DNA from 4 places in the Ruegeria sp. AK4 genome. Region 1 is predicted to be linked to each of the others. Evidence: riboswitches for the same ligand, from Rfam matches in the RefSeq annotation. Region 1 holds a riboswitch; each other region holds the start of a gene.
The links. A riboswitch is a leader RNA that binds a small molecule or an ion and turns the genes downstream of it on or off. The one in region 1 is predicted to bind cobalamin.
Positions count from the first base shown of each region.

Region 2: linked by a shared signal. The riboswitch ahead of ACR0EZ_RS12580 (DUF1636 family protein) and the one ahead of ACR0EZ_RS05340 (DUF1636 family protein) in region 1 are both predicted to bind cobalamin.
Region 3: linked by a shared signal. The riboswitch ahead of ACR0EZ_RS21220 (hypothetical protein) and the one ahead of ACR0EZ_RS05340 (DUF1636 family protein) in region 1 are both predicted to bind cobalamin.
Region 4: linked by a shared signal. The riboswitch ahead of ACR0EZ_RS12510 (CbtB domain-containing protein) and the one ahead of ACR0EZ_RS05340 (DUF1636 family protein) in region 1 are both predicted to bind cobalamin.

Region 1 is NZ_JBQFXS010000002.1:307,004-314,393, forward strand. It holds partial or broken gene ACR0EZ_RS05320 (GH1 family beta-glucosidase) at 1-1,107, shown strand, start outside; gene ACR0EZ_RS05325 (glucokinase) at 1,102-2,133, shown strand; gene ACR0EZ_RS05330 (carbohydrate kinase family protein) at 2,173-3,099, shown strand; gene ACR0EZ_RS05335 (D-lyxose/D-mannose family sugar isomerase) at 3,120-3,785, shown strand; cobalamin riboswitch at 3,836-4,039, shown strand; gene ACR0EZ_RS05340 (DUF1636 family protein) at 4,139-4,495, shown strand; gene ACR0EZ_RS05345 (ABC transporter ATP-binding protein) at 4,492-5,283, shown strand; gene ACR0EZ_RS05350 (ABC transporter substrate-binding protein) at 5,280-6,230, shown strand; gene ACR0EZ_RS05355 (FecCD family ABC transporter permease) at 6,232-7,242, shown strand; gene ACR0EZ_RS05360 (LacI family DNA-binding transcriptional regulator) at 7,248-7,390, opposite strand, start outside.
Region 2 is NZ_JBQFXS010000006.1:88,554-95,943, forward strand. It holds gene cobN (cobaltochelatase subunit CobN) at 1-1,716, opposite strand, end outside; gene cobW (cobalamin biosynthesis protein CobW) at 1,720-2,775, opposite strand; gene ACR0EZ_RS12580 (DUF1636 family protein) at 2,772-3,152, opposite strand; cobalamin riboswitch at 3,238-3,441, opposite strand; gene ACR0EZ_RS12585 (NAD(P)-dependent oxidoreductase) at 3,578-4,543, shown strand; tRNA gene ACR0EZ_RS12590 (tRNA-Cys) at 4,585-4,658, opposite strand; gene ACR0EZ_RS12595 (protein-L-isoaspartate O-methyltransferase family protein) at 4,887-5,540, shown strand; gene ACR0EZ_RS12600 (TolC family outer membrane protein) at 5,636-7,054, shown strand; gene ACR0EZ_RS12605 (hypothetical protein) at 7,129-7,390, shown strand, end outside.
Region 3 is NZ_JBQFXS010000019.1:10,802-18,191, forward strand. It holds gene ACR0EZ_RS21210 (DNA polymerase III subunit gamma/tau) at 125-1,885, opposite strand; gene ACR0EZ_RS21215 (protein-tyrosine phosphatase family protein) at 2,056-2,559, shown strand; gene ACR0EZ_RS21220 (hypothetical protein) at 2,561-2,968, opposite strand; cobalamin riboswitch at 3,058-3,277, opposite strand; gene ACR0EZ_RS21225 (alpha/beta hydrolase family protein) at 3,401-4,294, shown strand; gene rsgA (ribosome small subunit-dependent GTPase A) at 4,327-5,355, opposite strand; RNA gene ffs (signal recognition particle sRNA small type) at 5,513-5,611, opposite strand; gene ACR0EZ_RS21240 (5'-nucleotidase C-terminal domain-containing protein) at 5,650-7,248, opposite strand; gene ACR0EZ_RS21245 (hypothetical protein) at 7,300-7,390, opposite strand, start outside.
Region 4 is NZ_JBQFXS010000006.1:75,841-83,230, forward strand. It holds gene ACR0EZ_RS12495 (DUF1636 family protein) at 1-320, shown strand, start outside; gene ACR0EZ_RS12500 (hypothetical protein) at 317-811, opposite strand; gene ACR0EZ_RS12505 (CbtA family protein) at 877-1,575, opposite strand; gene ACR0EZ_RS12510 (CbtB domain-containing protein) at 1,580-1,750, opposite strand; cobalamin riboswitch at 1,787-1,995, opposite strand; gene cobF (precorrin-6A synthase (deacetylating)) at 2,039-2,782, opposite strand; gene cobA (uroporphyrinogen-III C-methyltransferase) at 2,775-3,503, opposite strand; gene ACR0EZ_RS12525 (cobyrinic acid a,c-diamide synthase CobB) at 3,500-4,828, opposite strand; gene cobM (precorrin-4 C(11)-methyltransferase) at 4,821-5,615, opposite strand; gene ACR0EZ_RS12535 (cobalamin biosynthesis protein) at 5,612-5,980, opposite strand; gene cbiE (precorrin-6y C5,15-methyltransferase (decarboxylating) subunit CbiE) at 5,977-7,176, opposite strand; gene ACR0EZ_RS12545 (cobalt-precorrin-6A reductase) at 7,175-7,390, shown strand, end outside.

The DNA of each region.
Region 1 (7,390 bases):
GATTTCGATCTGGTGCGCGAGGCCGGGTTCGATTGCTACCGGTTTTCGACCAGCTGGGCCCGCGTGCTGCCCGAGGGGCGCGGTCAGGTCAACCAAGCCGGTCTGGACTATTACGACCGTTTGGCCGACGCGCTGCTGGAACGCGGCATTCGCCCCTGCGCGACGCTGTATCATTGGGAGCTGCCTTCGGCACTGGCCGATCTGGGCGGTTGGCGGAACCGGGATATCGCCGGATGGTTTGCCGACTTTGCCGAGGTGATCATGGGCCGCATCGGCGACCGGATGTATTCTGTCGCGCCGATCAACGAACCCTGGTGCGTAAGCTGGCTCAGCCATTTCGAAGGCCACCACGCGCCGGGTCTGCGCGATATCCGCGCCGCGGCCCGCGCGATGCATCACGTTCTGCTGGCCCATGGCCGCGCCATTCAGGCGATGCGCGGGTTGGGCATGTCCAATCTGGGCGGCGTGTTCAATCTGGAATGGGCCGAACCCGCCGATGACAGCCCCGAGGCACGGCAGGCCGCAGACCTGTATGACGGAATTTACAATCGGTTCTTTCTGGGCGGCGTGTTCAAAAAAGCCTATCCCGACAATGTGTTGAAAGGGCTGGAGCCTCATCTGCCCTCCGGTTGGCAGGATGATTTCGACACCATTGGAACGCCGGTCGACTGGTGCGGGCTGAACTACTATACCCGCAAGCTGATCGCCCCGGCGGATACCGCATGGCCCGGTCTGACCGAGGTTCCGGGCACGCTGCCCAAAACCCAGATGGGATGGGAAATCGACCCCGCCGCCCTGACCCGTTTCCTGACGCGGACGTGTCGGGAATACACCGGGGACCTGCCCCTCTTGGTGACCGAGAACGGCATGGCCAGCCCCGAGAGGGGGCAGGATGATGACCGGATCGACTATCTGAACAGCCATCTGGCTGCGGTACAGGACGCACTGAATCAAGGCGTTCCCGTTAATGGCTATTTCATCTGGTCGCTGCTGGACAATTACGAATGGGCCTTTGGCTACGAGAAACGCTTTGGTCTGGTGGATGTGGATTTCGAAACGCTTGAGCGGACCCCCAAAGCCTCGTTCCATGCCGTGAAATCGATGCTGGGTGCCAGTAAGGTTTCCCTACCGCTGGCGCAACCGGCAGGTGCGGTGCATGAGCACTGGAATCTTGTTGCGGATGTCGGTGGCACGAACACCCGCCTTGGCGTGGTTTCCAACGGAGAGTTGGTCGATCTGCGTAAGCATCCGACCGGGTCTCTGCCTGATCTGCTCGAGGCGTTTCACAGCCTGCGCGACGACATCGGAACCGACCCTCAGGCGGTTGTGGCCGCCGGGGCCGGGCCGGTGCGGGACGGCGTGATCCGCCTGACCAACGCCCATCTTGACCTGTCCGAGGTCGAGCTTGCGCAGGCCACAGGCGCGAAGAATACGTTTGTCATCAATGATTTCACCGCCGCTGCCTGGTCCGTGGCCGAGGTGACACGCGCCGATGTGGCGGTTCTGCAAGGGCACGACACGCCGCCAACAGGAACCCGCCTTGTCGTGGGGCCCGGCACGGGGCTGGGCGTTGGCGCGCTGCTGTATTCGGAAGGTCATTATCACACTGCCTCGGGCGAAGGCGGCCATGTGGGCCTGTCTCCGCGCCATCGGGATGAGGTGGATGTGTTCGACGCCGCCCGCCGCATCTCGCCCGAGAGTTTCTTTGACGACAGCCTGATGCTTGAGGCTGAAATGTTCCTGAGCGGCACGGGCCTGCCGGTCCTCTATCAGGCCGTTGGCATAGCAAGTGGCCAAACCGACACGCCGGTGCGGACAGCCAAGGACATTCTGCAGGATGCCCGCGATGGCTCTGACCCCATCGCCGCCAAAGCGGCACAGATGTTCACATCGCATCTGGGGGCTTTGATGGGCGACATGGCGATGACGCTGATGCCGACCGGAGGGGTGTTTCTGGTCGGCGGTGTGGCCGAAAAGAACCGCTGGCTTTTCGGCGATACGTTCCGGGCGGCTTTCAACGCGGGCGGGCGGTTCAGCGATTTGCGCCGCTCGATGAACCTGTATGTGTCGGAACAGGCCGAATTTGGCATTGTTGGCGCTAACAATTTCTGCAAAAATGCGCTCGCGCGGTAGACTGGCCGCCTGAACTTATTTTTGCGGAAGGAATTCGGGATGATCCTGTGCTGCGGTGAAGCCCTGATCGACATGATCGCCGAGCCCACAACCTCGGGCGCAAGCGGGTTTGTGCCGCATTCGGGCGGGGCGATCTTCAATACGGCAATTGCCCTTGGCCGGCTGGGCGCACCGGCGGCCATGCTGACGGGTCTGTCCTCGGACATGTTCGGCGATCAACTGGCGCAGGCGCTGAAAGACAGCCATGTGGACACCGCGCATGTCATTCGGTCCGAACGCCCCAGTACTCTGGCTTTCGTGCAATTGAAGGACGGGCACGCCTCGTACACCTTCGTCGATGAAAACACCGCAGGCCGGATGCTGCGCGCCGAGGATATGCCGGATCGGTTAACCGCCGTATCGGCCCTGTATTTCGGTGGTATCAGCCTGGCTTGCGAGCCCTGCGCCGACGCCTATGCCGACCTTTTGAACCGCCATGGTGCAAAGCGCGCGGTCATGCTGGACCCCAATATTCGCCCGGGGTTCATTCAGGACCAGACCCGGTATCGTACGCGGCTGAACCGGATGATCGCGCAGGCGGATATCGTCAAGGTCTCGGACGAGGATCTGGACTGGATCGTCCCCGGCCCGGAAACCCTGACCGAGAAAGTGCCGCTTTTGCTGCAGGCGGGGCCTTCGGTGGTCATCGTGACCAGAGGTGGTGAAGGGGCCACAGGGTATCTGTCGGACGGAACCGAGGTCTCCGTGCCGGTTCAGCGGGTCGAGGTTGTCGATACGGTCGGCGCTGGCGACACGTTCAATGCCGGGGTTCTGGCCGAACTGCATCGCGCCGGACATCTGACCAAAGACGGTATTCGCGCGCTCAACGCCGACAGTCTTCGCGCTGCCCTGTCGTCCGGTGCCGCCGTTGCAGCCGTCACCGTATCCCGCGCCGGGGCAAACCCGCCCTGGGCGCACGAGCTTTAACCCCTTATAAGGGCAAACCCATGAAACGATCCGACATCAACCGCATCAAGTCCGAGGCGCAGGCGTTCATTCACTCTTTCGGTGCCGTGCTGCCCCCGTTTGCCGACTGGTCCCTCGACCAGATGCGCAGCGAAAAGGCGGCTGGCATACGGGACCGCAATCTGGGCTGGGACATAACCGATTACGGTCAGGGCCGATTTGATGAGCTGGGCCTGTTTCTGTTCACCCTGCGCAACGGCGACGCCAATGACCTCAGCCTCGGGCGCGGGATGTTATACGCGGAAAAGCTGCTGATCTCGCGCGACAAGCAGCTGTCCCCGATGCATCGCCATATCATAAAGGCCGAAGACATCATCAACCGGGGCGGTGGCGATCTGGTGATGGAGATTTACGCCTCGGATGAAGATGGGGGGATCGACCGGGAAAATCCTGTCATCGTGCCCAGCGATGGCTGCCCCGTCACGATCAAACCCGGTGAGCTTTTACGGCTTGCGCCGGGTCAAAGCGTCACGCTGATGCCGGGTATCTGGCACGCGTTCTGGGCGGAACGCGGTGATTGTCTGATCGGCGAGGTTTCGACCGTCAATGACGACCGCACCGACAATGTGTTCGAAGACCCGATCCCGCGCTTTGCGACAATCGAAGAAGATGCCGAGCCCGATTTCCTTCTGGTCGCAGATTACTGACAGGCGCCGGCCCCGGCTGGACCGAGACTCTTGACAACTATTCTATTCCCGGACTAGCTGCACGGGATGGTTCCCGACGGCGCGCCCGAGGGACGAAAATGGGAATACGGTGCGGCCTGTGCAGGCCAAAGCCGTGACTGCCCCCGCAACTGTAGGCGGAGAGCGACGTCAAATCACCACTGGCCAAAAGGCCGGGAAGGTTGACCGAGCGACGACCCGCAAGTCAGGAGACCTGCCATCATATGTTCAACCAACCCGGGGCGGGGTGTCCTGGAAGGAGGCTTTGATGGCACGCTTGCGTGTTCAAGATACCGGCACCACGTGTCCGCCATTGGCATTTTTCGGAGCGAAGAATGCCGCACGACACTGATCACCACGTTCTGATCTGCGAGACCTGTCAGGGGCCTGTGTCGGCGGACGCAGCAAAAGACGCACTGGACCGCCAGCTTCCCGACGGTTTCAAAACCCGCCTGATCGCCTGCATGGCCGGGTGCGAACGACCCATGACCGTTGGCCTGCAGGCCGCAGGCAAGGCCCAGTATCTGTTCGGCGACATTCAGACCGACAAGGACTTGACGGCGCTGGCCGACTTTGCCCGCCAGTATCGTGATAGCGCAGATGGCTGGACCAGCGCATCCGAGCGCCCCCCTGCCCTGCTCACCAAAACTCTGTCGCGCATGCCGCGTCTGCCGTCGGAGGACGGTTCATGAGTTTTCTGGTGGCCGAGGGTTTGGGATATTACGCGCTGAACGGAGATATGCTGCTGCAGGACACCTCGTTCAGCCTTGAAGAAGGCTCGATCCTGGCCATCGCCGGACCGAATGGCGCGGGCAAGACCACGCTGCTGAAACTGTTATGCGGGGCCGAACGTATGGCCCTTGGCGATGTCCGCATCCAGGGTCAAAGCCTGCGGAACCTCTCTGCCAGACAGCGGGCGCGGACGATTGCCGTGGTGGGGCAACAGGAATTCCCCGATGGTCGGCTGCGCTTGCGGGACTATGTTGCACTGGGTCAGATCCCGATCAAAGCGGACAGATCAGCCGCTGACCACGCAACCGACCTGAACCGCGTTCTGGATGTCACCGGCCTGTTCCATCTGGCAGAAAAACCGCTGGGCAGATTGTCAGGCGGGGAAAGGCAGCGCGCCCATATCGCAAGGGCGCTGGCGCAAAACCCGGTTTTGCTGTTTCTGGACGAACCGACCAACCATCTGGACCCCGACGCCAAGGGGCACATGCTGTCGCTGGTGGCAGAACTGGGCGTGACGGTCGTCATGATCGTCCACGATCTGGTCATGATCCCGGAATTTGCGACCCATGTCGCGCTGATGAAAGCCACGCGGCTGACCGGATTTGGACCGGTGAGCGAGGTGCTGACACCGGGCCGCGTCCGCGAAACCTTTGGCGTGGATTACCTGTGCTTTCAGCACGAAGGCCGTGTGATCCCTGCGCTCGATATCCGAAAACGCAAACTGTCACCTCAAAAGGATTTAGGATGAAGCAGAAACTCTGGCCTGTGGCGCTGATCACCGGTCTGGCAAGCGGCGCGGCGGCACAGGAAGTCTCGGTCGACAACTGCGGCGAACCGCTGGTGTTTGACACACAGCCCGAGCGATTGGTCGTGCATGACATGAACATGACCGACATGGCGTTTGCGCTTGGCCTGCAGGACAAAATCGTTGGCCTGACCGGCATCACCGGCTGGTACAAGACCAGCACCGATTTCGACGCGCAGCGCGGCGATATCCCTGAGCTCGCGCCGAAATACCCGACGATCGAGAACCTCGTCGCGGTTGAGCCCGACCTGTTCTTCGCAGGCTGGTATTACGGCATGAAACCGGGCGGAGATGTCACGCCCGACACGCTGGCCCCCTTCGGCATCAAAACCATGATCCTGACTGAAAGCTGCGTGCATCTGGACAAGGACCGCCCCGAAGCCAGCATGGACCTGCTGTTTGACGATGTTCTGCGTCTGGGCAAGGTGATGCATGTCGAAGACCGGGCCGAGGCGCTGGTGTCCGGCTGGAAAGTGCAGCTTGCCGCGATCAAAACCAAAACCTCAGATGTGACCAAGCCGCGTGTATTCCTGCTGGACGGGCCTGCTGATGCACCCTTTACCGCCGGTAAATACGCCATTCCCGACGCGATGATCGAGGCTGCTGGCGGTGTGAACGTGACCCATGATCTGGACACAAGCTGGGGCCGCACCTCGTGGGAGGCTGTTGCCGCCGCAAACCCGGAATTCCTGGTCTTGCTGGACTATCAGACCGGCAACGGGGCGGAAGACACGTTCAAATTCCTGCAGGAACATCCGGTGATGTCGCAGACCGATGCGGTCAGGAACAAACGCTGGATCGGGTTGCGCTACGAAGAGCTGACCCCTGGACCGGCCAACATCGACGCCATCGAGAAGATGACAAGGGCCATGCATCCGGTAAGCAACTGATATGGCCCAAACGGGCCGGTTGATACTGCTGGGGGCGGTCGTTCTGATCGCCCTTTTGCTGTTGTCCGTGGTCTACGGAACAACGCCGATCCCGGTGCGGGACGTTATCACCGCGACTGGCCTCGGTACCGGTCTGACTGAGGGTGAGATGTCGCCCATGCATCGGATCGTGTTTGATCTGCGCTTGCCCCGGGCCCTGTTTGCTGCCGTCATCGGCGCCGGGCTTGGGGTTGTTGGCGTGGTTCTGCAAACCACCACGCGCAACGATCTGGCGGACCCGTTTTTGTTTGGCCTGTCCTCGGGCGCGGCGGCGGGCGCGGTTCTGGTGATCACCGTCACCGGAGATGTGTTGGGCATCTGGACCTTGCCGCTGGCAGCCTTTTGCGGCGGCCTGATTGCGTCGGGCATTGTTCTGGCGCTGGTCCACAGCCTGCGCACCAGCGCGCCAGAAAAGCTGATCCTGGCCGGGCTGGCCGTGTCATTCCTGTTCTCGGCCATCACCAACTACCTGATCTTCGCTGGCGACAGCCGGGCCGCCCATTCGGTGATCTTCTGGATGCTGGGCGGATTGGGTCTGGCCCGGTGGGAGACCTTCCCGCTGGTCCTGATCGGGCTGGGGCTGATCCTCAGCTATGCGCTCTACCGCAGCCGGTGGCTGGATGCGCTGCTGACCGGAGACTTCACCGCCGCCACACTGGGCATTCCCGTGCAGGGTCTGCGGTTCAGCATGTTCTTCGTGGCCGCGCTCGCGACGGCCAGCTTCGTGTCGGTCGCAGGTGTGATCGGCTTTGTCGGTCTGATGGTCCCTCATATCGCCCGGGGCATTGCAGGCACCCTGCATCGCAACCTGCTTGTGGCCTCTGCCATCGTCGGAGCGATTCTGCTGACCCTGTCCGATATCCTGTCCCGGCTTCTGCTTGCACCGCAGGAACTGCCCGTGGGGATCGTGACCACGTCGATCGGATCGCTTTTCGTGTTCCTGTACCTGTTCAAATCGGCCAAAGGCGACTGACGTCGCTAGTGCGTGCCGCGCGGGACAAAAAACGGGTCAATCAACAGCGTTTCACTTTTGCTGGCGGGGTCTTCCAGCCTTCGTTCAAGCAGCCGGATAACGTGCTCGACCGACTGGTTTATCGGGTTGTTCACGGTACTCAGATTGA
Region 2 (7,390 bases), on a different contig from region 1:
GGGATCGTTGACGATGAAGGGGTAGATGACGGGCAGGTCGCGGATCAGCGCCTCGGGCCAGCATTCATGGGACAGAGCGACGGATTTGCCCGGCAGCCATTCCAGCGTGCCATGCGCGCCGATATGGATCAGCGCATCCGCGCGCAGGCCTTTGCGCAGCCAGAGGTAAAAGGCGACATAGCTGTGGCGTGGGGTGCGCGACAGGTCGTGGTAGTCATCGTCCCGCAGCTCGGGCGTGCCGCGTTCGGGTTGCAGGGCGACCAGAGCGTTGCCCCGGCGCATGGCGGTGAAGTGGAATGCGCCGTCGGTGAAAGAGGGGTCGTCTTCCGGTTCGCCCCAGACGGTTTGCAGATCGGTCCGCAATTTCTCGGGCAGGTCCGCCAGCGCGGTCAGGTAATCGTCCAGCGGCCATGAGGGGCGGGCGTCCAGAAGTGTCTCGGCGATCGGCTCAGCCGGGGCCGAATCATAGCCCTCAGCCTGTAAATCAGACAGCATCGCCTCAGCCGAGGCCAGCGCATCGAGACCCACCGCATGAGCCATCTGCCAGTCCTTGCCGGGATAGGTGGACAGCACCAGCGCCGGGACCTGATCCGCCTTGGGCTTGTCATGCAGTGTCAGCCAACCGGTGACGCGGTCGATGATGGCTTCGATCCGTTCGGGTTCGGCCCTGTGGGCAAAGCGGGAATATTCCAGATGCGGGTCGCGTTTGCCCGGTTCCTTGAACGACGCGATGCCTGCCGAGATGCGCCCGTCCACCTCGGGCAGCACCACATGCATGGCGAGGTCGGCGGGGGACAGCCCGCGTTCCGCCTCGGCCCAGGCTTTGCGGCGCGAGGTGGCGAGGGCGACCTGAAACACCGGGACATTCGCGGCGTCCAGAGGCGAAGTGCCCGACGCGCCTTTGCCCGAGAAAGAGGTGGCGTTGATGATCGCCGAGGGCTCAAGGGTAGCCATCTGCTCGCGTAGCCAGTCGGCCGCTGCGGGGGCTTTCAGCGAGGGGGCAAAAAGACCCACGGCCTCGAACCCGCGTTCTCGCAGCCTGCGAATCAAAGCGGCGACCGGGGCGGTGTCGGCTGAGGTCAAATAGGCGCGGTAGAAGGTCACGAGGATGCGTTTGCCATCCCCGTCGAACGCGGTATCCACCGGGATCACGCCGCGATCCGGGCACCATGCGCCGCAATCGGGGATGGTTTTCGCCCCCATCACCGGCCCGGCATACAGCCCCGCCGCCAGCGCCATCTGAGCCAGTGCCGCCTGCGCCGCAACCTCTCCGCCGGTGTCGCACAGATGCGCCAGCCGCCGCAGGGTCGAGACGGGCAGGGTGGAATACTCATCCAGCCGTGTATCCTCACGCCCATCGGCGGGCAAGACAGCCAGCGCAATGCCTTTGGTCTGCGCCAGCGCCAGAACCTGCTGCAAGCCGTAGGACCAATAGGGAACGCCGCCGATCAAGCGGATCAGGATGCCCTTCGCGCCTTCCAGCGTCTGTTCCACATAGGTGTCGACAGACAGAGGGTGTTTCAGCGCTGTCAAGTTGGCCAGCCGCAAGGTCGGCATCCGCCCCTCGGGCCCGCCACCGCGATGCCAGCCTGCCGCGAAAGCGCCAAGGTCACTGTCCGAGAAGGACAGCACCACCAGATCCGCCGGGCTCTGGCCCAGATCGGTGGGGGTCTCGGTCTCTTCGAGCCCGTGGCTTTCGCGGAAGACGACGTGCATGGTTTACTCGGCGGCCTCTTTCAAGCCCACAAGGATATCGCGGATTTCGGCCTCTTTGATATCGTCATGCTCGGCGATCACCACAAGGCGCGAACGGCGCTCTACGCCCGGTTCCCACGGACGGTCATACTGATGACGGACGCGCGCACCGACGGCCTGAACCAACAGGCGCATCGGTTTGCCCTGAACAGCGGCGTAACCTTTGACCCGCAGGATGTTCAGCTCGGTCGCCAGACGTTCGATCCTGGCGACCAGATCGGCGGGGTCGGTCTGTTCGGGCAGTTCGACGATGATGCTTTCGAAATCGTCATGCTCGTGGTCGTCATGGCCGTCATGATGGCTGGGGCGGGCGTCCATGTCGTCTTCGGCTGCGGCCTCGAGGCCCAAAACGACGCGCACATCCACCACGCCCTCGGCGACTTCGACCACGGGCAGGGGGCGGGGGGCCTCGGCTGCGATGACTTCCTTGGCCTTCGCCACACCTTCCGGGCCAGCCAGATCGGGTTTGGTCAGCAGGATAATGTCGGCGCAGGAGATCTGATCCTCGAACACCTCGGACAGGGGCGTTTCGTGATCGATCGAGTCATCGGCCAGCCGCTGGGCATCCACCGCCTCGACATTCGGTGCAAAGCGACCGGCGGCGACGGCCTCGGCATCGGCCAGAGCGATCACGCCGTCCACAGTGATTTTCGAGCGGATATCGGGCCAGTCGAACGCTTTCAGCAGCGGTTTGGGCAGGGCGAGGCCGGAGGTTTCGATCAGGATATGTTCGGGCCGCGGCTCCAGCGCCATCAGCGCCTCGATGGTCGGAATGAAATCATCGGCCACGGTGCAGCATATGCAGCCGTTCGCCAGTTCCATAATGTTTTCGGCAGGGCAATCCGGGATGGCGCAGGATTTCAGGATATCGCCATCAACACCCACGTCGCCGAATTCGTTAACGACAACGGCCAAACGCTTGCCCTGCGGGTTCTGCATCAGGTGACGCACCAGCGTGGTCTTGCCCGAGCCCAGAAAGCCGGTGATCACGGTGACGGGAAGTTTTTCGAGATTGCTCATTTCAGGGCTCCAATCGGGGGAATGCGGGCCGCACAGTTTTTGCGGAAATGTTCGGGGCGCTCGCGCCATTTGACCAGACCGTCCTCGGTGGCGAGGTACTTGGTCGCGCCCTCGACGATCACGCCGACATGGTCGGTTTCGTTCAGATGCTCGTAGACAAAGGTCCAGCGATCCGGCCCGCCGCGCAGCACGATCGAACAGCCTTCATCACAATTCGACAGGCATTCGACGGCTTTCAGGGTAATGCCCTCGGGCAGGCCCGCCTGTTCCAGCGCCTTGTGCAGCAACGTGCCGGGCCGCTGTGCATCATCTTCGACAGGCAGGCCGCGGCGACAGGTCGTGCAAACCAGAAGTTCGACCGGAACGGTCTCGGTCATGTCTCTCATCCCCCCAAATCCTCTTCGTGGGGGACGGGGTTTCATGCGGGCCGATCAGAGCCCCACACCGGAACACCCCGTCCGGTTTCATCTTCGGGCGTTGGCAGGTCTCCCGGCTTGCGGATGTCAGAGCTCTCCTCTGTCGGATGTCCCGCCTTCCCGGCATTCGCCAGTGGCTTGGGCACCCTCTCCGGTCACGGTCGCGGGGGCGGCTGCGTTTGACGGAAAAACCCGCTGACGCATTCCCTTTTCATCTGCTGTCGCAGACACCAACGAAAGGGACATGCGGCAGCGGCGGCCCGCTTGTCAAGCGCAACGCGCCGATCCGTGAGGAAGCGGGTAAAAAGCGACCTGTCGGCGTCGCTGGGCGGCATGATCCGATCGCTGCGACGTGATCGCATGGTCGGCAACACGCGAACAGGAGGGTGCGGCGTATGAAGGTAGGGTTTATCGGGCTGGGCAATGTGGGCGGCAAGCTTTCTGGGTCGCTGCTGCGCAACGGAATCGATCTGACCGTGCATGACCTGAACCCGGATCTGGTGGCGGCCTTTGTCGCACAAGGGGCCAAAGCGGCGGAAGATCCGGCCCAGCTGATGCGCGATTGCGATGCGGTGATCACCTGCTTGCCGTCCCCTGCCGCCTCGGACGCGGTGATGCAGGAGATGCTGCCCGAGGTCAGCCCCGGTAAAATCTGGATGGAGATGTCGACCACCGACGAGGCCGAGGTCAAACGCCTGGGCGCGATGGTCATTGAACGGGGCGGTGCTGCCGTGGATTGCCCGGTTTCCGGCGGGTGCCACCGGGCGGCGACTGGCAATATCTCGATCTTCGCAGGCTGCGACCGCGCGACGTTCGAGCGTATTCTGCCCTTCCTGACCACGATGGGCCGTCGGGTCCTGCATACGGGCGATCTGGGCTCGGCTTCCGTTTTGAAAGTGCTGACCAACTACCTGGCCACCGCCAACCTGATTACCTGCGCCGAGGCTTTGGTGACGGCCAAGGCAGCGGGCATGGACCTGAATACTACCTATGAGGCGATCAAAATCTCGTCGGGCACCTCATTCGTTCATGAAACCGAAAGTCAGGTGATCCTGAACGGCTCGCGCGATATCTCGTTCACCATGGATCTGGTGAAAAAGGACATCGGCCTGTTTCAGGACGTTGCCGACCGCGCCGGTGTTCCGTTAGAGATCAATCCCGTGATGATCAGCATTTTCGAAGACGGCATTGCCCGGTACGGAGACCGCGAACTGTCGCCGAATATCATCCGGCGGCTGGAAGACGCCACCGGCCTCGACATCCGCGCCCCTGGTTTTCCGCCCGAGATGGAAGACGATGAGCCGGAAGAACCGGGATATGAAGTCATTCCGCAAGGACGCGCCGCAGAATAAACGGACATTCCAGACCGCAAAACCGAAGCGTTTCAGAGAGATGGAGGCGAGTACCGGAATCGAACCGGTGTACACGGATTTGCAATCCGCTGCGTCACCACTCCGCCAACTCGCCTTTTCAAGTAAAATCAAATACTTGCCGTGGTGTGGAGGGCGTTTTAGCAGCTTTCGCTGGGGGCGTCCAGTGGGAAGAATGCAAAATCGGCGCTCGGCCTGTAAATTGAGCGCCCTCGGTCCGGTACGAAACCTGCCACAAAACCCGGGTTGCGGCATCTGGGCCGTTGCCGGTGCGCAAGGGATGTGGCACAAGCCAGATAATCAAGGGTTCAAGACGAGAGATCACATGACAGATTTCGCCACCCGGCGCCGCACGATGGTTGACACGCAGGTTCGGCCCTCGGACGTCACGAAGTTTCCGATCATTGACGCGATGCTGAACGTTCCGCGGGAAAGCTTTGTGCCCGCGTCGCAGCGCGAGGCGTCTTATGCCGAAGAGCTGATCGACCTTGGAAACGGGCGCTGCATGCTCGAGCCGCGCACTCTGGCTAAGATGCTGGATGCGCTGAATATTTCAAATGACGAGGCGGTGCTGGATATCGGTTTGGCGCTTGGTTACTCGACCGCTGTTACCGCGCGCATGGCGCAGTTGGTTGTGGGTGTCGAGGAAGATGAAACCCTGGCGTCCGAGGCACAGAACCTGCTCAGCGAAGCCAATGCCGACAACGCGATTGTCCATGTGGGGCCTCTGGCACAGGGCGCGGCTGAACATGGGCCGTATGACGTGATCATGATCCAGGGCGGGGTCGAGGAAATACCGGACGATCTGCTGGGACAGCTCAAGGATCACGGCCGCATTGCCTGCCTGTTCGTCGAGGGGAATCTGGGCACCGTCCGGATCGGCCGCAAATCCGGCGAACGGGTCAGCTGGCGCGATGCCTTCAACGCCAGCGCACCGGTTTTAGATAGCTTTTCCGCAAAGTGTGCATTTTCGCTATAGTCATTTGACAGATATTTTTGCCGCCTTGATTAGTTGAAAACAAAGGCGCAAACTGCCGGAGAGGCAGCGTTATTTCGATTTGAGAGGATTTGGATATGCGTGGTACGGCGACAGGTAAGCTGGTCAGGGTGTTGGCTTTGACCGCTGGCATTGCCATCAGCGTAGTTCCCGGACGTGCGGCTTGGGCGGACAATATAACAGATGCGTTCATCGGCGCGTATAACACCAGTGGCCTGCTAGAGCAGAACCGGGCCCTGTTGCGTGCAGCGGATGAAGACGTCGCGATCGCCCTTTCGGCTTTGCGTCCGATCATCAACTGGACGGTTGATATCAGCCAGGAATACACCAAGACACGCACCGGTACGACAGTGACAACAACGAACCCGGCGCGGTTTTTCACCGGGCTGACATTGACCCAACTGATCTATGACGGCGGCGCGTCCGTGTTGGGCAAGCAATCTGCGCAAGAGACTGTTCTTTCGACCCGGCAAACGCTGATCGATATCGAACAGCAGGTTCTGTTCCGCGCGGCGACCGCTTATCTGAGCGTTCTTCTGCAGGAAGAAACGGTTCAGATTCGCCTGAACAACGTGGACGTATCCAGCGAGGAACTGCGCGCCTCGAACGACCGGTTCGAAGTGGGTGAGGTGACGCGGACGGACGTTGCCCTGTCCGAAGCGCAGTTGGCCAGTTCGCGGGCCGACTTGGCGGATGCGCGGGGTGATCTGAGCACCGCGCAGGCCGAATATGTGAATGCGGTTGGCAAACTTCCGGGTCGGACAGCCGGTCAGCCGGGCCTGCCCAATCTGCCGCGCTCGCAATCCGAGGCGGTCAGTCTGGCGCAGCGGAACCATCCGGCGATCCTGTCGGCGCAGCATCAGGTTCGGGCTCTGGACCTGATTGTTCAGCAGCAGCGCGCCAATCTGGGTCCGAATGTGAGCTTTGGTGCGAATGCCGGTGTTCGTGAGAACTTTGACGATGACGATTACCAAAACACCGCAGGCGTTGCGCTGACGCTCAATCAGTCGATCTATGCCGGTGGCCGTCTGGCCGCTGCCGTGCGCCGTGCTATGGCGACCCGCGATGCATCCCGCGCCAACCTGCTGAATGTGCAAAAGGACATCACGCAAGGGGTCGCCGATGCGTTTGCGCGCTTCGAATCCGCAACCGCCAGCCTTACCGCTTCGACCGAACGTGTGCGGGCGTCGCAGGTCGCGTTTGACGGGATTCGTGAGGAAGCCACGCTGGGCGCCCGGACCACGCTGGACGTTCTGAACGCGCAGCAGGACTTGCTGGATGCGCAATTGGCCGAGGTCGCCTCGCGCACGGAACGGTCGCTGGCGGCCTATCAGCTGTTGCAGGCGCAGGGGTTGCTGACCGCTGAACGTCTGGGTCTTGCGGTGCAAATCTATGATCCGACACTGTATTACAATCTGGTCAAGAAAGCGCCGGCTCAGATCAGCAAACAGAGCAAGGATCTGGATCGCGTCCTCAAAGCGTTGCGGCGGGACTAAGGGGCAATACTACCTGTTGTGAGGTCTGCATTGTTTGGCTACACTCGATCCCGAGGATAGAGCGGTAGAGAACAATGACGGATAATGTCGTAAAAGCCGGTATCGAGGATGTCCTGTCTTCGGTAAAACGTCTTGTCAGTGAAGAGGCCCGGAAAGAGCCGGGATCGGATTCAAAGGCTGCGGCGCGCAAGCCCGGGCGGCTGGTTCTGACAGATGCCCTGCGCATTGGCAAATCCCCGAAAGGGGATGCAGCACCGCTGAAACTTGAACCGGAATACAGCGCCGAGAAATCGGCGAAGCCGATGCTGCTGCGGACCTGCGACATTGTCCGAGCGG
Region 3 (7,390 bases), on a different contig from region 1:
ATCGGATTGAAGGTCAGTGCTAAGAACTCGTCAAGCATAGATGCCGGGCCAGAGGCAGAGTTCCATAGCGGCCTTTCCTTATCGCAGACTTCCGCCACCGCGCTTGTGGCGAAAAGCAAAAGGATCAATCCTCCTCGAACGGATCCCATTCGTCTTCGACCTCGGGCAGGGCTTCGGTTTCGACCTTGGCGGCAAGTTCTTCGGGGGTTTCGATCTTTGTGATCTTCGCCTTGGGGAATTGCGCCAGAACGGCCTGCACCAGCGGGTGTTGTTCGGCCTCGGCTTTCAGGGCAAGTTCCGCCTTGTCCCGCACCTCGGCGATGGTCGGCGCGTTGCCTTCGGACACGATGGAGACGGCCCAGCGGTTGCCGGTCCAGCGTTGCAGGGCAGAGCCAAGCCGGGGGGCCAGATCCGTCGGGGCCTGCGATGCGGGGGTGAATTCGATCCGGCCCGGCTGGTAGGAAACCAGACGCAGGCCGGTCTCGACCTCGACCAGCAATTTCACGTCCCGGTTGGCGCGGATCAGTTCGACTACATGTTCGAAGGTCGGATAGCGGGCGAGGGCGGCCTGCGTATCCTGCGCCAGTGCAGCCACCGGCGCGCCGCCCGATCCGCGCGGGGCGGGGGCGTAGGTTGAAGATACGGCGCTGGCCTGAACCGGCGGTGCGCCATTGCCGGGCAGGGGAACGCCGCCGCCGGGGCCACCGGGCGGGGGCGGCGGGGCGTCCTGCAGGCGTTTGATCAGCTCTTCCGGGCTGGGCAGGTCGGCCACATGGGTCAGGCGGATCACCGCCATTTCGGCGGCCATCATGGCGTTGGGGGCGGCTGCGACCTCATCCAGCGCCTTCAGCAGCATCTGCCACATGCGGGTCAGGACGCGCATGGGCAGGGCCTCGGCCATCTGCTGACCACGGGCACGTTCGTCGGGCGAGACCGTCGGGTCTTCGGCGGCGTCGGGGGTGATTTTCACCACCGAGACCCAATGGGTGATCTCGGCCAGATCGCGCAGCACGGCCAGCGGGTCGGCGCCTTCGGCGTATTGGGCGCTCAGCTCGGTGAGCGCACCGGCGGCGTCGCCGCGCAGGATCATGTCGATCAGGTCCAACACCCGGCCCCGATCCGCCAGACCCAGCATGGCGCGCACCTGATCGGCGCTGGTCTCGCCCGCGCCATGGGATATGGCCTGATCCAGCAGCGAGGTCGCATCGCGGGCCGACCCTTCGGCGGCGCGGGTGATCAGCGCCAGCGCATCCTCGGCGATCTGGGCCCCTTCGGCATCGGCGATCTTGCGCAGCAGGTCGATCATGTCTTCCGGTTCGATCCGGCGCAGATCAAAACGCTGGCAGCGCGACAGCACCGTGACCGGGACCTTGCGGATCTCGGTGGTGGCGAAGATGAACTTCACATGTTCGGGCGGTTCCTCGAGCGTTTTGAGCAGCGCGTTGAAGGCGCTGGTCGAGAGCATGTGAACCTCATCGATGATGTAAATCTTGTAGCGGGCCGAGGCTGCGCGGTAGCGGACGCTGTCGATGATCTCGCGAATATCGTTGACGCCGGTGCGGCTGGCGGCGTCCATCTCCATCACGTCGACATGGCGGCCTTCCATGATCGCCACGCAATGTTCGCACTGGCCGCAAGGTTCAGTCGTGGGGCCGCCCTGACCATCCGGCCCGATGCAGTTCATCCCTTTGGCGATGATGCGCGCCGTGGTGGTCTTGCCGGTGCCGCGAATGCCTGTCATGACAAAGGCTTGCGCGATGCGGTCCGCCTCGAACGCGTTTTTCAGCGTGCGCACCATCGCGTCCTGTCCCACAAGATCGGCGAAAGTTTCCGGGCGGTATTTGCGGGCGAGAACCTGATAGGCGGGGCTGGGCGTGTCGGTCATGTCTGCTTTCGCGGATTCGAGTTCTGCCGCAGCGTAGAGGTCGCCGCCGCCCGCGTCCACAGCGCGTCGTCAGGATTTTTGTTTTGGAAAACGCGGGTCCTTGCGTAAACTGGTTCGGCCTATTCCAGAGACTGTATTTTTGGCGATTATTTCATGAGGGGACTTGGTTTATGTCTCAGATGGCGATCTACGCGCTGCAAGTTGGGGGCGGTACGCTGGCCCTGACGCCGATTCCGGGCTGCAGCGGGGACTATTCCGGTGATCTGGAACTGATTTCGGACTGGAAGCCGGGGCTGGTGATTTCGATGACCACCGCGGTCGAGATGTTGCAGCACGGCGCGCAGGATTTCGGCAGCGATATTCAGGGCCGCGCCAGCCGTTGGGTGCATCTGCCGGTCGAGGATTTCGGCGCACCACCGCAGGCGGTGCTTGACGCGTGGCCCTCGGTCAGCGCGACGGTGCGGCATGCGCTGTCCGGCGGCGGGCGGGTGCTGGTCCATTGCCGGGGCGGCTGCGGCCGGTCGGGCATGGTTGTCCTGCGGCTGATGGTCGAATGCGGAGAGCCCCCGCAAAAGGCGCTGGCGCGGTTGCGGGCCATCCGGCCCTGCGCGGTCGAGACCGAGGGGCAGATGGCCTGGGCCGTCGGGACGGCACAGGTGGTGAGTGACGCTTGACTCAGGCTGAAACCCGATGCGGTTCAGCCCGCCTTTCGGGCGGGGTGATCGCTGTTGCGTCAAGCATTGCGCAGGGTGGGCTGGCGACTACACCCGCGGGCAATGGGCTGAAGCCTGTGCCAAAAATCATGTCGGCGTAGCGGTCCAGCCTGTCCAGATCATCCTCGGCGCCCTTGCCGCAAAACACCCGGATCTGATCCGGACGAGCGCGGAACCGGGCGGTGCAGCCGCCGGGGCAAAACCTCAGCTCGCTGCTGCCTTCGATTTCGAACTCAGCCGTGGTGGCGGGTCCGGCTTCTGCCACCGCCTGTGTCAGCGCACGCGCCATCCGGGCCAGCGCCGGGCAGGTTTTGCCGGTCCGCTGGCACACGGTTGCGGTGAATTCATGCGTCTTTGTCTTCCAGATCATCCTGCGCCCTCCGCGCGGCGGACGGGGGATGTGGATCAGGTAGGACTGCGCGAAGCTGTCAGGACCTGCCCGGACACCCCGCCCGAGTTTCGGTTTCAGTTCTGATGGCAGGTCTCCTGACTTGCGGGTCAAAGCGTTGCCGACCTTCCCAGCCTTTCGGCCAGTGGTGTTCCGGCAGTGCTCACCGCTTACAGTTGCGGGGGCAGTCGCGGCCTTGGTTCGTTCCGGCATCGCCGGGCAGAACCGCACCGAGTTCCCTTTTCATCCCGACCCCTTGTGGGGGCCGGAAACCATCACACAATCGCTAGCGGTTGGCCGGGCCCCGAGTCAAGCTGATCTTGATCCGCATTTTGCGCCCTCGGCCCGAAGTGGACGTTTGGTCATGTGGCTTCGCTGTTGACTTGGCCGTGCCGTTCAGCGCCTGATCAAGAAATGAACCGAATAGTTCAGATTGATTCCGAGGGTGCCATGTTGGACGCGCAGCAAACGGTTTTGACAGAAGACTTCCAGTTTCCGTCCGGCCCGGCGATGCTGTCGGCGCGGCTGTACCGCCCGGTTTCCGATCCCGAAACTGTAGTTGTGCTGAACAGCGCCACCGGCGTTCCGCGCGAGTACTACCGGCATTTTGCCCATTGGCTGGCATCGGACCGGGGCATGGCCTGCCTGACCTATGATTATCGCGATTTCGGGTCGTCCGCGTCGGGGCCGTTGAAGCACTCAAAGGCCACGATGGCGGATTGGGCCCTGATCGACATGCCCGCCGCCCGCGCCGAGATGCGCCGCCGCTTCCCTGACGCGCAGCACTGGACCATCGGCCATTCGGTCGGGGCGATGCTGGGACCGGTGCAGCCCGATATCGACCGGATCGATCGCATGATCTGCGTGTGTTCGGGGCTGGTCACGCTGTCGGATCATCCCTGGCCGTATCGGGCGCTGGCAGGGCTGTTCTGGTACGGCCACGCGCCGCTGACGGTTCACGCGATGGGTTACCTGCCGGGCAAGGCGCTGGGGTTTGGCTCGGATTTGCCTGCGCCTGTCTATTGGCAGTGGCGCAGATGGTGCACGGCGCCGCTCAACTACGTGCCCGACATTGGCACGAGCCTGCCAGAGGCCAAATGGTCCGGGTCAGGCGTGCCTGTGGACCTGTTCACCTTTGAAGACGATCAGATGGTCCCGCCCGAAGCCGTCTGGCGGCTGGCCGATCTGTACGGGTCCGGGGCAAAACGGCACCTGCTGTCGCCAAAAGACTTCGGCGTAAGCGATATCGGCCATATCGGCGTTTTTGCGCGCCGCAACGCTGCCGTCTGGCCGCGTCTGATTGGCTGAGAAAGGGCACCGGTGATCCGGTGCCCCTGCCGTCACAGACCCTTGCGGGACTTCTTGTCCTGCATCACGGACCGCACCATCTTGCCGAACGCCTTGTCGCGCGCCCGGGACTGCGCCACGGTTTCAGAATTCCTCTGATCCTCGCGCCGCAGCTTCCGCCACCGCTCCAGCCGGTCGGCATCCAGCGTACCGTCCCCGATGGCCGCCTGCACGGCGCAACCGGGTTCAGCCTCGTGCTGGCAGTCCGAAAACCGGCACATGTTGGCGAGTTCGAGGATGTCCGAGAACACCTCGTCCACACCATCCTGCGCGTCCAGCAGCCGCAGGGCGCGCATGCCCGGCGTGTCGATCAGCCAGCCGCCGTTTTGCATCCGGTGTAGCGCGCGCGACGTCGTGGTGTGCCGCCCGCGTGCGTCATCTTCACGAATGCCGGCGGTTCCGTCCTGCCGCCCGGTCATCCCGTTCGCCAGCGTCGTTTTGCCCACGCCGGACGACCCGACCAGCGCGGCTGTCTGCCCCGAAGGGCACCACGACAGCACCTGCTGGATATCGTCAGCCTTCAACGCGTTCACCGCAAGAACCGTCAGGAACGGTGCCAGCGCCTGCGCCCGGGCGGCATAGTCGGAAGGATCTGCACAGGTGTCTGCCTTGGTCAGAACCACAACCGGGTAACAGCCGGATTGATGGGCCAGTGCCAGATACCGCTCCAGCCGGGGCGGATTGAAATCGGCATTGCAGGAACTGACGATGAACAGCACATCGACATTGGCGGCGATCAGCTGCGCCTCGGCCCCAGTGCCTGCGGCGCGGCGTTGCAGGGTGCTGCGCCGGTCCAGCAGGTGCCGGACGCGGTTGTGGTCGTCGCTAAGCACCCAGTCACCAACGGCAAATTCGCCGGTGGGCCGGTCCGGGGAGAGCAGGGGCGTTTCGCCATCCGCGTTCACTCCGATCAGCCGGTCGCGGTGCACGGCGGTGATGCGATAGGGATTGCACGATGGATTGGCCGCGTGCTGCGCGGCAAAGTAAGAGGACCATCCAAGGTCCGTAAGGGTAAGAGTCATTGGTCTGCCTGAGTTCAGATACAGCAAAACCCACAGATGGCGGGCGCGCATCCGTCGGTCATGGGTTCAGGCAGTCGCGTGGATAGGGTTCAGAACCGCTCTGCCCGAAGGGTCTTTGCTACATTCATAAAAGCCCTCCTGCGGCTGGGGTTTGCGTAAGTGAGAGGTTGGACATCGACCCAAGCGGGGCTCGTTGTGGCTGCTTCCTTCCGGACCTGACCAGGTTGGCGAGGCGCTCGCCCGCGCCAACCTCTCGACCCCGATATAGGCAGGTGCCGGGCAAAAGACAACCCGTCAGAGCGTCAGGCCTATCCGCTGGAACCCCTCCGCGTCGCGTCCCAGCGGCTTGGAGTTGAAGATGTCCAGCTCATCCAGATACTTGATTGCGCCGGGGCCGGTTCTGAGGACGGCGCCAGCCCCGGACAGAGGGGCGAAAGAAAAGGGGTGCGGCGCGTCCTCAAGCGGGTCACGCGGCAGGGTGTCCGACAGGTAACCTCTGAGGACATGCTTTATTTCCAGCGTCGGCAGGTCGAGGATTCGGCTTTGGAACACCGTCGGAAATTTGCCGCCGCCACTGGCCCGGTAGTGGTTCAGCGCGACCGCGAACCTCTGATCCGGGCGGACAGGTTGGCCCCCGAATTCCAGAGCGGACACCCTGTTATGGGCGGGGTCGATCAGCCCCCCCTCGGCGTCGAAGCGCGCGGGTTGGGACAGGTCGAACCGATAGGTGAGGCCGAAGAGCACGTCGAAATTATACCCGGCGCGGCGGGGGTCGATCAGGTCGGCGGTTTGGCCGGTGTTTTGTTGATTGAAAACGCTAGCGGACATTTCCAGCCAGTCCCGCAGCTGCGCGCCGGTCACGACAACGCCCCGCAATTCGTTTGGAAACAAATGCAGGTCGGCGATGTGGCGCAGGCAGATTTCCCCGGCGGGAACCTGAGTGTACCAGCGGGGGCCGGCGCGCCCGCCGCTTTTGCAGGGTGCAACCGCTGACAGAACGGGCAGGTCGGCCAGACCGGATGCAGACAGATGCGGGCGCAGCGCCGCAGCTTGCGCCGCCGCCACCAGAGCAAGCCCCCGATCCGGCGCGCAGAGGCTGAAGTAGCTGTGCAGATCGCGCGGGATACGGGCGACCGGTTCCGCTACCATCGCCCGCGTCTGCGCGTGCGCCTGGGCAAAAAGCCCCACGAACTGAGGATCCTCGGGCACCGGTTCCTGATGAGGTTCTGCAACGACAGGCCGCAGCTCAGCACCGCTGCCTTCGATGCGCCATGTGCCGGAGGGGCCACGGGACAGCGACAGGTCGATCACTCCGAGATATGAACCCGCCGAGCCGGGCATGACCGCCGGTTTGCCGTGAATGCGTCCGGCGACGTGATCGACATGGGCAAGCCCCTCATGCGCCGGACCGGGCAGAGTCAGATGGGTGTGCCCCGCAATGATCGCATCGATGCCGTCAATCGCGGCCAAAGGGATGGCGGCGTTTTCCAAACCGGGGGCGGGCTGTGGCTCACCAAGGCCGGAATGCGACAGGGCAAGGATCAGATCACACCCCTCGGAGCGCAGATGTTTCACCTGCTTGTGCGCCGCTTCAATTATGTCCTCGGCAATGACCTCGTCCTGCAACAGATGAGATTCCCAGCGGGCGGTTTGCGGCGGCAGGACGGACAGAACGCCGATGTGAATGGCGGCAGGCTTTCCCTGCCATAAAACCGTACGCTCCAGAATAGTGCCATCCGCCCAAATCTGCGGTGCCTTCAAGCGGCGCATGTTGCTGCACACGACCGGGCAGGGGGCCTGAGCGAGGATGCGGTCCAGCACCGGCAGCCCGAACCCGAAGTCATGGTTTCCAAGCGCAATTGCGTCGTACTCCAATGCTCCGAAAGCCTGCATCAGCGGATGGGGATCATCCTGCGTTGCCGCCCATTCGCCCAGCTGCGTGCCCTAAAGGAAATCGCCATTGTCGAACAGCAGCACAAGACTGTCACCGGCCTGTGCCCGGGCCTGCCGGATCAGCGTGGCCGTCCGCGTGAAC
Region 4 (7,390 bases), on a different contig from region 1:
GCAGCAGTTGCGTTGGCACCCGCGACCGCGACGGGGAACGGCAGGCCGTGCAAGAGGCACTGAAGCAGGCCGGTTTGGACACGCAGGTGGACGTGGCCGAGCACGAATGTTTCAGCGGGTGCGATCAGCCAACCGTGCTGGCCCTTCAGGGGCAGGGCTTGGCCTCATACGTTTTTTCCGGGATCGATGTTGTGGCGGATGCCGAGGACATTGCCGCGACCTGCCAGACCTACCTGAACAGCCCGGCAGGGTGGATCGAAGACGCCCGGCCCTGCGGGCGACTTCGGTTGTGTCTGCGGGCGCGTGTTCCGGCTTGCTAGTCTACCTGAACCGTCGTCGAGGCGCGGACCGGAACGTTGTCGACCATCAACTGGCTGTGGCTGTTGGCGTTCAGGGACACTTCGATTTCAACCTCGCCCTTGGGCAGATCGGCGATGTGCATCCAGTTGCCATAGAGCCGCGCCAGTTTCACCCCGTTCGCATAGACATGGGCATGCCCTTCGCCGGGCTGGTCGGTGGCCGAGGCGTTTTCCGGCGCAAACCGAAAGTTCTGCGGCATGACATGCAGGTTCCAACCGGCCATCGGGTCTTTGACAATGGCAATTTCAACGGCCGGGGCGTCCGGCCCTGCCGGCAGGTTGATCGTTGCGGAATGGTCATGCGCAGCGGCTTCGGCATTGTGGCTGCCGTGATGGGCCGGGTCGGCGTGATCGTGGCCGTCGAAGGTAACACCATTGGCCGCCGCAAGCACGAACCCCGCGCCGCCGCCAAAGACCAGACCAATCGCAAACAAAGCAAGGGGGCGAGACATTTGTTTTCCTTGGGAAACAGAAAGTCCCGCCGGGGTTGCGCCCGGCGGGTTATCGGGTTGGCCGATCACGCGTTGGCTTCGGCGTGGCTGGCTTCTTTCTGCCAGAAATACCCGGAGAAAGACCCCACCAACACCCAGGCAACCAGACCGATGCCAAAGGCCCGCGCCGCGAAAAGGGCACCGATCTCGGTCGGCACGGGGCCGGTAAAGACATCAGGCTCGGGCGCGCCGATCAGGTGCGGGGCCATCAGCAGGACGGCTGCGATGACATAGCTGACAAGGTTGCCGCCAAACGCGATCAGCCACATGGCGACACCTGCGGAGGCCACGGTCGCAAACCACCAGAGCTGACGTGCGCCGACATCCGCCGCCGCAACGCCCGGCACCTCGGGGGCGAGTGTGAAGCCCGGCGCGAAGTGGAACGCGACGAAACCCGCAAGGCCCCACAGCACGCCGGTGCGGCCATCGACCTTGTGCCCCTGACCTTCGGCGACCGACATCAGCGCGACCAGAATCAGCGCGTAGCCGGTATAGGTCAGCATCGTGAATATGACGCTTAGCGCGTCGCGGGTCAGGTCCGAGAACATGCCGGGCAGTTCGGGATGTGCCGAAACGGCCTCGGCTCCGAAATGGATCAACTCCCCGGATTCATAAAGCTCGGCATGCAACAGCACGGGTTGCACGAAAATAAGCTGCAGCAAGGCGGCAATCAGCCCCGCTGCAGCACCAGCGAACAACGCGCTGGTCAGAATGCGACTGAACATCGGCTTAGTGGCAGGGGAAACCGGTCGCGTGGCGCACATCGTGGGCGGCGTCATGCAGGCCGGATGCCTGAACATGGCCGGTCAGGGTGATCACCCCAAAACCCAGAGCCACGGCGAACAGTACCGGCAGGAGACCTGTCTTGGCGGCAGAAGCCGTTTGCGTTTGTGTTGTCATTTCTTGTCCTCCAAAGCCGCCGCACCCGACGGCTGGTGTTTCATTTGTCGCCTGGCAGGTCTCCTGGCTTGCGGGTCGGTGCCTCTGTTCGCCTTCCCCCCGAGTGATCGGGAGTGGCTGGTTGAACAGGGGCTCACCGCTTACAGTCGCGGGGGCGGCTTTGGCTTGGGCTTCTGGCGAAACCGCACCAAATTCCCTCTTAGCATCCGGAAGTCTCCGGCGGGACCAGACGCATTCATTTAGCCGCGATGTCTGGGGCGGCGCAATCGCCATTTGCGACCTTTTGCGTCAGATCCCGCGCTTTTTCAGCAAATAGATATCCATGATCCAGCCATGATCGGCGCGGGCCCGGGCGCGGGTGTCGAGTATCCGCTGTGCGACCTCGGCCAGCGGGCCGCGGATCAGGATTTCCTCTTTCATGCCAACATAGGCACCCCACCAGATATCGTAATCTGCCATCTCGAGGCTTTGGAACGAGCATTCGCCATCCAGCATCACGGCCACTTTCGATCCTGCCTCGGGCCAGCCCTCATCCCGGATGCGCCGCCCGGTGGTGACAACATAGGGCGCACCAATATCGTTGATCGGGATCGCATGAGCGGCAGTCAGCGCCTGCAAAGCGGTGATGCCGGGGATTACCTTTGTCGAAGGGTGCGGGTCCAGCCGCGACGCGATTCGCAAAGAACTGTCATAGAGCGACGGATCGCCCCAGATCAGCAGCGCGACGCTGCGCGCCTCGGGATGCTCCGCGATCGCCTCTTGCCAGCGCAGGGCGATGGCGTCGTGCCACTCATCCACGCCGCGCAGGTAGCCATCCTCGGAACGGCGTTTGGGAATGTCGAAATAGGCGATGTTGGGGGGCGTCTCGGACACCTGCGCGATGATTTCCTCACGCAGTCCGGCCAGATCGGCCTTATTCTCACCTTTGCGCGGGATCAGGATCAGGTCCGCCGCACGGATCGCCTTCGCGCCCTGAAATGTCACGTGATCAGGATTGCCCGTGCCGATGCCGATCAGGGTCAGGTCATACATCGTCGAACTCTGCCAGCGGGCCGTACAGGATCAGGGCCGGGGCGGTTCCGATCTCGGACTGCAACTGGTCTGACAGCGCGCCGATGGTGGAGCGCTGCAGGGATTGCTCGGGCGTCGAAACCGACTCGGCCATCAGCGCGGGCGTGTCCAACGGCAGACCGTGGGCATGCAGCGCCTCGACCAGCAAAGGGAAGGTGCGTTTGCCCATGAACACAACCGTCGTCGCGCCGGGGTCGGCGAGGGCGGGCAGGTTCAGGTCCTTTGGCAGCTTGCCGCTGACATCGTGGCCGGTGACGAACTGCACCCGCCGCGCGGTCAGGCGGCGGGTCAGCGGAATGCCTGCCGCGGCAGCCGCCGCAACGGCTGAGGGGATGCCCGGAATGATCTCATATTCGATCCCGGCGGCGCGCAGGGCCACCAGCTCTTCCTCAAGCCGTCCGAACAACCCGCCATCGCCCGATTTCAGCCGCACGACACGCTGCCCGGTCTGGGCGTATTCCACCAGCAACCGGCTGACATGATCCTGCTTGGGTGAGGGGCGACCGGCCCGTTTGCCGACGCCGACCAGATCGGCATCGTCGCGCGCATGGGTCAGGATCGGGCCGCTGCTCAGATCGTCAAACAGCACCGCATCGGCCTTTTGCATCCGATCGACGGCCTTCAGCGTCAATAGCTCGGGGTCGCCGGGACCGGAACCGATGAACGACACGAACCCGCTCATGCCGAGGCCTCGGCGATCAGGTGAAAGAACGTGCCAGTCACATTGCCACGGACCGAGCCGGTTTGCGGCCCTTCGGTCCCCTCGGCGTCAAACACCCGCGCCAATGGGGCATCCGGCTGGTCGATGATCGAGGAATAATGGAACTCATGCCCCCGCAACGCGGTGCCTGCCGCAAGGCCCGGCATCGGGGCCAGCAATTCTGCCCGCCGATAGCCGAGGTTGAACTTGCGCTTTTCATAAGATGTCACAAGGCCCAGAAGCCCGGCCATCGCGTGCCGGGTGCCGTCCTTGTCGATTAGCCCTTCGCCCAAGGCCATATAGCCACCGCATTCGCCGTGTACGGGTTTGGTTTCGGCGTGTTTGCGCAGCCCGGTCAGAAAGGTCTCGGCTGCGGCCAATTTTCCGGCATGCAGTTCCGGGTAGCCACCGGGCAACCAGACCAGATCGGCGTCCGTGGCCGGAGCCTCGTCCGCCAAGGGCGAAAACGGCAGAATGTCCGCCCCGGCTGCGCGCCAGCCTTCCAGCAAATGCGGATAGGTAAATGAAAACGCCTCATCCCGAGCCAAGGCGATCCGCTGGGCCGGAGGCCGCGGCAGCGCGGCTGACGATGGCCCAACAGGGCCTGAGGAGGCCGCCCGCTTGATCGCCTCAAGGTCCACATGTTCGCGCAGAAACGCCGCATATCCGGCAATGGCGCTTTCCAGATCGGGATGTTCGACCGCCTGTATCAGGCCCAGATGGCGTTCCGGAAGCGTCAGATCGCCCCGGCGCGGCAGCACGCCCAGAACCGGCAAGCCTGCGCGTTCCATCCCCAACCGGGTCAGGCGTTCGTGACGCGGGCTGGCGCAGCGGTTCAGGATCACACCTGCAAAAGGCAGGTCCGGGTTATACATCCGAAACCCCAGCGCCGTTGCCGCAGCCGATTGCGCCTGTCCGCCCACATCCAGAACCAGCACCACCGGCCAGCCCATGCGTAACGCGGTCTCGGCGCTGGAGCCGTGCCCCAGCTCTCCGGGCTTTGCGACGCCATCAAACAGACCCATCGAACCCTCGGCGACCACAATATCCGCGCCCCGGGCCTGCACTGAAATCGCGCCCAGCAAAGGCTCACCCATCGCCCAACTGTCCAGATTGAACGAGGCCCGCCCCGCCGCCGCCCGGTGAAAGGCCGGGTCAATATAGTCCGGGCCGCTTTTGAACGGCTGCACGGTCAGGCCATCCTCGGCCAGGGCGCGCAGCAGGCCCAGCATGACTGTCGTTTTCCCGGTGCCGGACGAAGGGGCCGAGATCAGAACGCCCGGAGGATTCGCCATCACCTCAGTCATCGCCATGGCTCCAGCTTGACCATGGACTGTCCGCGCTTTGCGGGCGGTAACGGCGGTCGTAGGTTTTGGAATAGAGGCAGCTTTCGTCGAACCCCTCACCGGCCAGCGCAGGGCCGACCATGATCAGGGCGGTGCGCGAGATACTGTCGTCCAGCGCCTCTTTCAGAGTGGCCAGCGTTGCGCGAATGACCCGCTCATCCGGCCAACTGGCGCGGTAGACCACCGCGACCGGGCAGTCCGCGCCATAGGCCGGAGTCAGATCGGCGATCACCTTGTCCAGATTGCCGATCGACAGATGGATCGCCAGTGTCGCTCCGGTTTTGGCGAAATTCTCCAGCGTCTCACCCTCGGGCATTGACGAGGCGCGCCCCGGCGTTCTGGTCAGAACCACCGACTGCGCGAGGCCGGGCAGGGTCAGTTCGGCGCCCAGCGTTGCCGCAGCCGCCGCAAAGGAGGGCACGCCGGGGGTGACGCTGACGGGAATACCCATCTCTTTCAGCCGCCGAATCTGCTCGCCCATCGCAGACCACACCGACAGGTCACCGGAATGCAGGCGCGCAACGTCTTGGCCTGCGTCATGGGCGGCTTTGATCTCGGCCATGATCTGATCCAGATCCATAGGCGCAGTGTTGACGATTTTTGCGCCATCAGGGCAATGGCCCAGAATCTCATCCGGCACCAGCGAACCGGCATACAGGCATACCGGGCAGGCGGCGATGATATCGCGCCCGCGTAAGGTCAGCAGGTCGGCGGCGCCGGGTCCGGCGCCGATGAAATGAACGGTCATGTCTGTCCTCCGATGGCGACGGCGCAGGTGGCAAGCCGGTCGTCCGAAATCTGTCTGGGGGTAAGCAGCCGGGCACCGGGTCCGGCGGCAGCAAGGGCGGATGCTTCGGCCACGCTGCCAGTGCCATGGGTGGCGCGGCTGCGGGGCGAGCAGGTGAGCGTGCGCTGCCCGGCCAGATCGCCCGGCGCGACATAGTGCAGGGGCAGGGCGGCACCTTCGGCGAAGGCGGCAAGACCGGCGTGGCCCCGCTTGTCGGCCACGGTGGCCAGCGCGTCCACCTGATGCCCTGCGCAGGCCAGATCAAACGCCGCCCGCAGGCTGTTGGCGGTGGCCGCCGAGGAAAATCCGAGCCCGGCGACGATCATAGGTTCACGCTCCACTGAACAACCGGGTAAGCGGATTTCCAGCCGCGCCGAGGGCCAAGCGGGGCCGAATGCGCCAGTTCGATGCGCAGCAGGTCACCGCCCAGTTTGTCTTGCCATTGCGCCAGCAAGACTTCGCTTTCCAGCGTTACCGCATTTGCAACAAGCCGGGTGCATGCGGGCAGGTTGGTGTGCAGCCAGCCCAGCAAATCCGTACTCAGCCCGCCGCCGATGAAAACCACATCCGGCAAGGGCAGACCGGGCAGCGCATCGGGCGCGGTGCCGTGCACGACATCCAGCCGATCCTGTCCCAGCGCGTCGGCATTGCGGCGGATACGATCCGCACGCTCTGCCAGCGGTTCGATGGTTGTTGCTGTCAGGGTCGAGTCGCACATCAGCCATTCGATACTGATCGAGCCGGTGCCGCCGCCGATATCCCACAGATGCTCCCCCCGCCTCGGGGCGAGCGCCGACAGGGTCAGCGCGCGGATCGGGCGTTTGGTGATCTGGCCGTCGGTCTCAAAAATCTCGTCAGGCTTGCCCGAGGCCTTGGGCACAGGCCGCCCGCTGCCCCGGACCTCAAGCCCGACGCAGACGGGGTGCGCGAACGTTCCCAACAGGGCCTCGGTCAGCGACACGCTGCGCGTATGTTCGCGCGGTCCGCCGAGGGCTTCCATGACGTGCAGCGCGCTGTCGGTAAAGCCGGTCTCGGTCAGATAGGTTGCAAGCTCGGCCACGGCTTTGCCATCGCGCAGCAGCAAAATGGCGTGCAGGCCCGGGGACAGGTGCGGTCGCAGCCGCGTCAGGGGGGCAGCGTGCAACCCGAAGGTCAGCGTGGTTTCAAGCGGCCAGCCCAACCGGGCCGCGGCCAGCGAAAAGGTGGACTGCCCGGGCAGGGCGCTCCACTCGGCGGCATCGAAGTTGCGCGCGATAACAGACCCTGCGCCGAACCAGAACGGATCGCCCGACGCCAGCACCACAGTCCGCCGCCCCCGCAACCCTGTCAGGATGGGCAGGCCATCAGCAAAGGGAACGGGCCATTCGATGCGCTCCGCCTCGCCTTCGGGGATCAGCGACAGGTGGCGGGGCGGACCCATGATGACCTCGGCCCGGTCCAGCACTTGACGGCTTGCAGGCGACAGGCCATCAAGCCCATCTTCGCCCAAACCCAGAACGGTCAGCCACGGAGCTTCACGCATGTCTCACCTCCTGATCCTTGGTGGCACGACCGAGGCCAATGCCTTTGCCCGGGCTGTGGCAGAGCGCGGTGTAGCGGCGACCTATTCCTACGCGGGTCGGGTCGACACTCCGCGCGCGCAACCCGTTCCGGTGCGGGTCGGCGGCTTTGGCGGGGTCGACGGGCTGGCCCGCCATATCAGCGAGCACCAGATTACCCATGTGATCGACGCAACG